DNA from 3 places in the Streptomyces sp. NPDC051684 genome. Region 2 is predicted to be linked to each of the others. Evidence: riboswitches for the same ligand, from Rfam matches in the RefSeq annotation. Region 2 holds a riboswitch; each other region holds the start of a gene.
What was found. Region 2 has a riboswitch for cyclic di-AMP ahead of ACIA8D_RS26210 (C40 family peptidase). Riboswitches for the same ligand answer to the same signal wherever they lie in the genome.

Region 1: it holds a riboswitch for cyclic di-AMP, as region 2 does, so the genes downstream of both, ACIA8D_RS31155 (M23 family metallopeptidase) here and ACIA8D_RS26210 (C40 family peptidase) in region 2, are expected to answer to the same signal.
Region 3: it holds a riboswitch for cyclic di-AMP, as region 2 does, so the genes downstream of both, ACIA8D_RS31505 (transglycosylase family protein) here and ACIA8D_RS26210 (C40 family peptidase) in region 2, are expected to answer to the same signal.

The regions. Positions count from the first base shown of each region.
Region 1 covers NZ_JBITCS010000031.1:96,838-100,011, reverse strand. The annotation lists gene ACIA8D_RS31160 (MFS transporter) at 1-1,028, shown strand, start outside; gene ACIA8D_RS31155 (M23 family metallopeptidase) at 1,212-1,988, opposite strand; cyclic di-AMP (ydaO/yuaA leader) riboswitch at 1,992-2,163, opposite strand; gene ACIA8D_RS31150 (tyrosine-protein phosphatase) at 2,547-3,174, shown strand, end outside.
Region 2 covers NZ_JBITCS010000023.1:33,688-36,861, forward strand. The annotation lists gene ACIA8D_RS26200 (ATP-binding protein) at 234-671, shown strand; gene ACIA8D_RS26205 (DUF6328 family protein) at 655-1,128, opposite strand; gene ACIA8D_RS26210 (C40 family peptidase) at 1,177-1,650, opposite strand; cyclic di-AMP (ydaO/yuaA leader) riboswitch at 1,654-1,865, opposite strand; gene ACIA8D_RS26215 (hypothetical protein) at 2,220-2,528, opposite strand; gene ACIA8D_RS26220 (ATP-dependent Clp protease proteolytic subunit) at 2,536-3,171, opposite strand.
Region 3 covers NZ_JBITCS010000032.1:70,525-73,698, forward strand. The annotation lists gene eno (phosphopyruvate hydratase) at 1-766, opposite strand, end outside; gene ACIA8D_RS31505 (transglycosylase family protein) at 1,074-1,787, opposite strand; cyclic di-AMP (ydaO/yuaA leader) riboswitch at 1,792-1,950, opposite strand; gene ACIA8D_RS31510 (transglycosylase family protein) at 2,131-3,168, opposite strand.

The DNA of each region.
Region 1 (3,174 bases), on a different contig from region 2:
TCCTGATGTTCCCCGAAGGCCCGCGGCGGTCGCGGGCCTTGGGCGTGTGGGCGGCGGTGGCGAGCTGCGGCCTGGTGATCGGATTCGTCCTGTCCGGGATCGTCACCGCCCACTTGGGGTGGCGTTGGATCTTCCTGATCTCGGTCCCGTTCGTCCTGACCGTGCTGCTGGCAACCCTCTTCCTGGTCGAGGGGGACCGGCCCGTGGCGGCCAAGGCGGCTCCGGCGCTGGACCTTGGCGGTGCGCTGCTGCTGACCGCCTGCCCGTTGCTGTTCACCCTCGGAGTCGTCCAGGCCGGTGAACCGGGAACGCCCGCGTGGGCGGTGTTCGGGGCGCTGGCGGGGGCGGTGGCCGCCGGGGTCGGATTCGTGCGCGTCGAGGCGCGCTCGCACAATCCGCTGCTGCCGCTGCGCTTCTTCGCCCATCGCACGCGGGTGGTGGCCAACCTGACCACGATGCTGCTCAGCGGGGCGCTGTCGACCTCGTTCCTGCTGTTCACGTTCTACTTGCAGGAACGACTGGGCATCGGCCCGCTCGGCGCGGGCCTGACCATGCTGCCGCTGGCCGTTTCCCTGATCACCTTCTCGGTGCTCGTGCCGCGCCTGCTGGGCCGCTGGGGCGCACGCGCGTGCGTGCTCGCCGGCCTCGGCTTCACCGCGGCCGCGATGGCCGCCACCGCCCTCGTCGCGGCGCTGCGGGCCAACGGCCCCGCGATGATCCCGGCCATGCTCCTGATCGCGGCCGGGATGGGAGTCGGCCTCGTAGGGCTGCAATACCTCGCCGTCAGCGGCGTCAGCGAGGACGACGCCGGGATCGCCTCGGGCGTCCAACGCGCGGCGGACCAGCTGGGCGGCGCGAGCGGGGTGGCCGTCTGCGTCGGGATCGGGTTCGCTCCGGGCCTGCACTCCCTCGACCCGTTCCTCGTCGCCACCGCACTGGCGGCCACCGGGCTCGCGGTCGGTGCGGTCCTGGCCTGGCGCATGCCCGCGTCGGCTCCCGCAGGAGACGCGCGGGAACAGTCCGGGTGACCGCCGCCGGGCCACCCCGGCCCGGCGGCGCGGGCTGCGGATCAGGACGACCGCACTCCACAACCCGCACCCTCTGAGCGCGCGAACGCGATGCGGCGCCCGGAGAGAACCCCGGGCGCCGCATCGGAACGGGCCGACGAGCCGCTACCGCATCACGCGCTCACCTCACGTGCTCACGTCGCCTCAGGCGCTCACACCGTGCTCACTCAGGTACGCGATCGGGTCGATGTCCGAGCCGTAGTCCGCGGTCGTGCGGATCTCGAAGTGCAGGTGCGGGCCGGTGACGTTGCCGGTCGCGCCGGACTTGGCGATCTCCTGGCCGGCCGTCACGGTGTCGCCCTGGGCGACGCCGATCGAGGACAGGTGGCCGTACTGGGAGAAGTGGCCGTCGGCGTGCTCAATGACGACCTCGTTGCCGTACGCGCCACCCGAGCCGGTCGAGACGACGGTGCCGTCGGCGATCGACTTCACGGAGGTGCCGGTGGACACCGAGTAGTCGGCGCCGGTGTGGCTGCCGCTGGACCACATGGAGCCGGAGTTGCCGTAGCCGTTGCCCTTGGCGCCGTCGACCGGCGCCACGTAGTCGCCGGAGGCGGTCGTCTTGGCGCTCGCCTGCGTGGCGGCGGGCTTGGCGGCGGAGTCGCCCTCGGCCGCGGCGCCGAGGGTGAGCTTGACGCCGATCTTGAGGTGGTCCGCGTTGGAGCCGACCGCGTCCTTGTTGTCCTCGTACAGCTTCTTCCAGCCGCCGTCGACGTCCTGCGCCTTGGCGATCTTCGAGAGCGTGTCACCGGCCTTGACGGTGTACGTCGTGGTGTCGGCGGTGGCGCCGGACGTCGCGGCCTGCGCGCCACTGGCGCCCATCAGCGGCAGCACGATGGCCGCTCCGCCGGCGGAGGCGACGGCGGCGACCCGGGCGATGCGGCGGGAGGTCGAAAGGCGGTGCTTTCCCTTTGCGGGCATGCTGAATTTCCTCTCCGTCGCCTACGAGGTGAGCTGTCGGGTTCGGGCTGGAGATGCCCGGCCGCGCCCGGGGTACGGGCACGGCTTCACCCCAAGCCGCTTCGGGAAATCCCCTACGCGGCGTCTTGCGTGTGGGTCCCCCGCTCCTGCCGTGACGGGTAGTCGAAAGGAATCCGGGCGGCGGCAGGACTAGGCGTTCCGACCGGATTGATTGGTGACCGTAGGCGAACCGCAATGACGGCGACAACTGCCGAATTCACTTGCGGTGGCAATTCCTTGGGTTTCTGAGGCTTCCCTGTGTAACCCTGCGTCGACATTCTCCGCTTTACCAACGCCATACCTTCGGGGATTACTGGGGAGGCATTCCGGGCCGCCCGCCACACAGCGTCACGAACATGAGGCCGGTCACGCACACTCCCACAAGCCCCTTCGATTCATGCACAGTTGACACAGAAGTGGGCAAATCGGACAGATGGTTGCCTGTGGAACCGATGTCGTATCGTCAGGAGCGCGCCCACCGGTGACCCAACGCCGGTGCACCGATTGGGAGGAGCCCCTGTGACGCAGCACGCACCGTCCACCGAGCCCGAGCTGACCGGAGTGCGCAACTTCCGAGACGTGGGCGGCCTGCCCACCGTGGACGGCCGGCGCGTGCGCCAGGGCGTGCTGTTCCGCAGCGGTCACCTCGCCCATGCCACGGCCGAGGACTCGACCTTCCTCTCCTCGCTCGGCCTGCACACGGTCTTCGACTTCCGCAACGCCGCGGACCAGAGGCTGGAGGGCGCCGACGTCGAGCTCCCCGGCGTCCGCAATCTCAACCTGCCGCTCAACGACCCGGCCGACGGCGCCGAATTCTGGACCATGGTCCGCGACGGCGACATCGAGCAGCTGCGCCAGATCCTCTCCGAGGGCCGCGCGGCGAACCGCCTCGTCGACTCCTACCGCACCATGATCAAGGAGCGCACCGCCGAGCACAGCCGCGTGCTGCACTCCCTCGCCGAGGACAGCCTTCCCGCGCTGATGCACTGCGCGGCCGGCAAGGACCGCGCGGGCCTGTCGATCGCGGTGACGCTGCTCGCGGTCGGCGTGGAGCGCGACGCCATCGAGGCGGACTACCTCAAGTCGAACGAGAAGCACCGCCGCTACGACGTGCGCCGCTCCGCCACCGCGAAGGACGCCTACTCCC
Region 2 (3,174 bases):
GCACGGGACGCGTGTCTGAGCCGACGGTAGAGGACACAGCGTGCCTCGGCCCAAATACGGTCCACCGTCGCAGAGTTCACCGCATCGAGCGACAGATATATGCATATCTTGGGGGATCGGCACCACAGTGGGACGTCCAAGTGGCAATCTGGCGCGAAGCAGTTGCCGGGGCCCGCGCGCGAGCGATCCGCGAGGCCGGACGAGCCACCTCGGCGGGAAAGGGACACGTCGCCATGGCAGACCACCAGGAAGCATCCGTCACGCTGCCGAGCGATCCCGCCTCGGTCTCGGCCGCCCGCAGGTATGTCGCCTCCGTCCTCGCGGAGTGGGGCATGGCGTCGGGGACGGACGCGGCGGACACCGTCCGCCTGATCGTGTCCGAACTCGCGACGAACGCGGTGCAGCACACCCTCGGGCAGTCCCCCACGTTCACCGTCGACGTGGAGCTGGACCGCGACGAGCGGCTGCGCATCGGTGTCACCGACAGTCACCCCCGCTATCCCAAGCGGCTGCCGGCCGCGGTCCAGCAGGACAACGGGCGGGGGATGGTCATCATCCGCTGTCTCACCGCGGAGTGCGGCGGCACCCTGACGGTGCGCCCGACCCCGGAGGGCGGCAAGACGGTGTGGATCACACTGCCGTGGGTGGCCCCGGTCAGTCGTCCCGCTTGAGGAGCGCGCGCCGCATCAGCCACGGGAGCAGTCCCCACAGCCCCACACAGACGCAGAACGCGCCGGCGCCGGCCGCGATCCCGCCGGCCCTGCCGACCGTCACATCGACCACGAGCAGCACGGACCCGCTCAGCGCGAGCACGAGCGCCGCCATCCCGTACGCCGCGAGCCGCGAGGACACCCGTACGATCCGCCGCTTCGCACCCAGCTGGAACAGCACCCGGTGCACCGCGGCCGGCGCCGTGAACAGCGCGGCCGCGATGACCGTGAGGAGCAACGTCGTGACGTACGTGGTCCGTTGGACCGTGTCGAGCGACGGGAAGCGGGGGGTGAACGCGAGCGTCAGCAGGAACGCGAACAGGAACTGCACGCCGGTCTGGGTGACCCGGAGCTCTTGGAGGAGCTCTCCGAAGTTCCGATCGGCGCGTTCCAGAGGCGTCTCGTTGCGCTCATGCATCCCCTACGAGTATCCGCTCGCGGTCCGCTCAAGCGCGAGCGCAGGGGTTCACCGCACCCGGCCGTACGACACGCTGTTCGTCCAGATCCGCTCCAGACGGACCACGGAACCGGTCTTCGGGGAGTGCCAGATGCGGCCTTTTCCGGCGTAGATGCCGACGTGGTAGATGCTGCGGCCGGAGCGGAAGAACACCAGGTCTCCAGGTGTGCGATGAGACCTGGAGATGTGCTTGGTCTTGTTGTACTGCTGGGCCGCGGTGCGCGGCAGCTTCTTGCCCGCCCGCTTGAACGAGTAGAGCGTGAGGCCCGAGCAGTCGAACCGGTGCGGCCCCGCGGCGCCCCACTTGTACGGTGCACCCTTCTTGGACGCGGCGACCTGCAGTGCCTTGACGGATGCCGTTGCCGCTGATGCTTCGGACGCGGCGCCGGGGACCATGAGCCCCGCGCCGGCGACGGCGATGGAGAGGGCGGAAGCGGTGCCCGCCCGGGTCAGCAGCGACGGAACACGATTCAGCGCAGTCATGCGCAACCCTTCGTCAACCGCCTGTGAAGGATGACCTGTCGGGTTCGGGTGGCGAAGTTGCCCGGCCGCGTACCGCGGCTTCACCCCAAGGGCCGTCCGGCGCGGCCTCTGACGAGGCGCGGCGGTGGCCCGTCGTGCTCGGGTCCTCCACTCCTGCCGATGCACTCCTGTCGACCTGGCATCCGCACGGCGGCAGGACTCGGCGTCCGTGCGGACCGCCCCGCCGCGGCGGCGGGGGCTTGTCGTCGCAACGGATCTTCACGCACGGCCGAGGCGAAATCCGAGTCGAACCGGCGGTAAGTGAGGCTCGTCACCCTTGACCCGTTCAGGTGGACGCTGCGCCTTTCGCCCCTGCCCGCCGAGACCCGACGAGCCCCGCACCAGCGGCGGAACGCCATATTCCGGCGGTTGCCTACGGCTCGTACGCAACTTTGCCGGGCTCATCCGCGTACCGGAGGCTAGGCCGTACGGGGTACCCCATCTGGGTCGTTTGGGTTGCGGCTCGACGGTTCGGGAAGCCCGGTGAGCGGTCGACGGCTTCACCTGACTTCAATTGGCTTCAAGTGAATTCAACTGACCGGTTCTGACGGCAGTGTGACCCGGTTGGTGCGCCGCTCCCCGTCCAGGACGCGCAGTGCCCGCGCCAGCGTGCTCGCGTGCACCCGGCTCTCGCCCCTCTGGTGCATCAGGTTCAGCGCGTCCCGCAGCTCGACGGCCCGGCTCACCAGCGCCTGCGCCGCGCGCAGGCCGCTGTAGGTGTCGTCGCCCCGGGCCGGGTTGATCCGCGCGATGAGGTCGACCACCTCCAGATAGCGGTCCACGAGCTCGCACTCGGCGCGGGTCATCGCGGGCAGCGGCGGCGGTTCGGGTGGATACATCGGCCGATCACCTCGTGCCGGGGGAGCGCAGGGTGGCGGTACGGCTCTCGACGACGTGGTCCACCAGTCCGTACTCCAGGGCCTGTTCGGCCGTCAGGACGGTGTCCCGCTCGATGTCCGCGCCGACCTGCTCCTTGGTGCGCCCGCTGTGCCGGGCGAGCAGCTCCTCCAACTGGTCGCGCATGCGCGTGAGTTCGCTCGCGTAGATCTCCAGGTCGCTCGGCTGTCCCTGGGCCGGCTCGGGCAGCGAGGGCTGGTCGAGCACCACGCGCGCGCCGGGCAGCGTCATCCGCTTGCCGGGTGTCCCCGCCGCGAGCAGTACCGCGGCCACGGACGAGCACTGCCCCAGGCAGGTCGTCGCGACGTCGCAGCCGACGAACTGCATGGTGTCGTAGAGCGCGGTCATCGCGCTGAACGAGCCGCCCGGGGAGTTGATGTACAGGGAGATGTCCTGGTCGGGCGCCAGGTACTCGAGGTGCATGAACTGTGCCATCACATCGTTCGCCGAGACGTCGTCGATCGGCGTCCCGAGGAGGACGATGCGCTCTTCCAGAAGCTTCGAATACGGGTCGAGGGTGCGGCTGCCCGAGCTGGTGTGCTCGGTGAACTCGGGCAGGACGTAGCGGCCGGACGGACGGGGTATGGT
Region 3 (3,174 bases), on a different contig from region 2:
ACTGGTACTTGCCGTCCTTGTAGAACTCGGAGGCGGCGACGTCGAGGGCGAGGGCGATCTGCTGGCCGGGAACGTAGCCGGCTTCCTTGATGGCCTCGAGGATCAGGTCCAGGGCCTCACGGTTCGAGCCCAGGTTCGGGGCGAAGCCGCCCTCGTCGCCCAGGCCGGTGGCCAGGCCCTTGCTCTTCAGGACCTTCTTCAGCGTGTGGTAGACCTCGGCGCCCCAGCGCAGGGCCTCGGAGAAGGACTCCGCGCCGATCGGGGCGATCATGAACTCCTGGATGTCGACGTTGGAGTCCGCGTGGGACCCGCCGTTCAGGATGTTCATCATCGGCACCGGGAGAAGGTGCGCGTTCGGGCCGCCCAGGTAGCGGAAGAGCGGCAGGTCGGACGCCTCGGAAGCGGCGTGCGCGACGGCGAGCGAGACACCGAGGATGGCGTTGGCGCCGAGCGAGCCCTTGTTGTCGGTCGCGTCCAGGTCGAACATCGCCTGGTCGATCAGGCGCTGCTCGGTGGCGTCGTAGCCGACGAGCTCCGGGCCGATCTGCTCGATGACGGCGAGGACGGCCTTCTCGACGCCCTTGCCCTGGTAACGGTTCGGGTCACCGTCGCGGAGTTCGATGGCCTCGAAGGCACCGGTGGAGGCGCCGGACGGGACGGCAGCACGGCCGGTGCTCCCGTCGTCGAGGCCGACCTCGACCTCGACCGTGGGGTTGCCTCGGGAGTCCAGGATTTCCCGGGCTACGACGACGTCGATGGACGGCACGAGCATCTCCTTCTGGGATGTGACGAAGCTTGGCGGGCGGCCGTCGGACAACGGATCCCGCCCCCCTGAGCCTAACCGGCTCCCGGGCATCGGCCATCCGAACGCCCGCCTCGTGGACAACGCCGTTAGCGAAATGTTCCTTAACGGAACAAAAACAGCGACCCCCGCCCCGGCTGTGCCGGGGCGGGGGTCGCCGAAGTGAGCGGCCCGTGGGGACGGGGAGGGCGGCGGGACTCGGCGTCCGCCGATGCCGAGTCCGTGCCTGGGGGTCCTGGGCGGACCGGGCCCCTGCGCGGGGCCGGACGTCTTAGCTGAGGTGCAGCTGCTGACCCGGGTAGATCAGGTTGGCGTCCTTGACGATGTCCTTGTTCTTCTCGAACACCTGCTGCCAGGTCGTGCCGTGCGCCTCGGCGATCTTGCTGAGGGTGTCGCCGGACTTGACCTTGTACTCGCCGTCGCCCTTCTCGACCTTGTTACCGGTCGGGGTGGTGACGGTGTCCTGCTTCGGGGCCTCCTGCTTCGGGGCCTCCTGCTTGGGGGCCTCCTGCTGCTGCGGCTGCTGACGCTGCTCGGAGCGGTCGGCACGCTGCTGGGTCTCCTGCTTCGGAGCCTGCTGCTGCGACGAGTCGTCACCGCCACCCTCGTTCGGGGTGGAGGACAGGCCCGAGCCGCAGTTCGGCCAGGCACCGCTGCCCTGGGAGGCGAGAACCTTCTCGCCGACGGCTATCTGCTGCGCCTTGGACGCCTGGTCGGCGGTGGAGGCGTACTGGTCGCCGCCGTAGGCGGACCAGGTGGAGGACGAGAACTGCAGACCGCCGTAGAAACCGTTGCCGGTGTTGGTGGACCAGTTGCCGCCGGACTCGCACTGCGCGACCTGGTCCCACTCGGACGTGGTGGCGGCGGAGGCCGAGGTGGCACCCATCAGCGGCACGGCGACGGCGGCAGCGGCGACACCGCCGAGCGTGGCGACGCGGACGGCCTTGGACGGGCGGCGGTGCTTGTTCTTGCCGGAAAACAGCATGGAGATGTCTCCTCACCGACGCCTGCGAGGTGAGCTGTCGGGTTCGGACCAGTGAGTGTCCGGCAGACGCATCCTTGTGCGCTGCTTAACCCCAAGCCCGTCCGGTCTCCCGGAAGGGCGGCTTACCTGGGTCCCCCGCTCCTGCCTACGGCGCTTACGCGTCGACTGTTCCCGTACGGACGTTGGCAGGATTCGGCGTGACGTCCATCGGGGCCCGCTGAAGCGAGCGGTCACGAACGTAAGCGGTCGATCCGTCCGATTTCAAAGTCGATCAGGGGCTTTGAGACCCATGTCTCACTCGATCGACATCGGACAAAGCCCCTTCAACCGCCCCGAACCCCCGCTACCTTTTGTCCGATCCGTCCCCAAGATCCAGGCTCTGACCAGGAAGGATGAGGTCTGGGTCGGTACCGACCGTCTCCTTGTTCCGCTCATAGAGCGCGTCCCATCCGCCGTGCACGTCCTGGGTCTTCGCGATGTCCCAGAGGTTGTCGCCGGCGTGCACCTCGTACGTGTCGCCGGCGCGCTTGTCGTCGCGTGAGGCGTGCCGCCCCGCCCCCTTACGGGAGTCGGAACCGTCGTCGTCGGCGCGGTCGCCGCGGTGGCGGCCGGACGTGTCGCCGGAGGGCCGGGCGGACGGGGAGGCCGTCCCGGCGGGGGTGCCGTCAGAAGGCGCGTGGGACTTGTCACTTGACGGGCTCGACGACTCCGCCCCCTTGTTACCGGAGGTATCGCTCGTCTCGTCCGCCGTCGGGCGGTCCGAGGAGTCGGAGCCCGCGGACTCGTCGTGACCCTTGTCTCCCGAATCGGCGGATTCGGCGGATTCGGCGGAATCGCTGGACTCGGTGGAGTCGGCCGGATCCGTGGCGTCCGCGGAGCCCGCCTTGTCGGCGCCGCCATCTGCGCCCTCGCCCGACGACTTGTCGTCGTCACCGGAGTCGGACGACTCGGAAGGCTGCGCCGACGGTGACGCGGACACGCCCGGGTCGACGTCCGCCGAGCCGTCGTCCTTGGTGAGGTCCGAGGTGAGCGAGCACATCGGCCAGGCGCTCGGCCCCTTGTCGCCGAGAACCTTCTCGGCGACGGCTATCTGCTGCGAGCGGCTGGCCTGGTCGGCACGCGGGGCGTAGTCGAGCCCCCCGTACTCCTCCCATCTCTCCTGCGTGAACTGGAGGCCGCCGTAGTAGCCGTTACCGGCGTCCAGGCTCCACTGCCCACCGCTCTCGCACTCGGCGAGCTTGTCCCACGCCTGCGTGGTCGCGGCACTCGCGCCGCTCGCGGCGAACAGCGGGATCGCGATGGCGCTGCCGGTGACTCCGGCGGCGACGACGAGAGCAGGGGCCTGACGGGGGCGACGGTGACGACCGTTCCCGGAGAGCATGCGTTT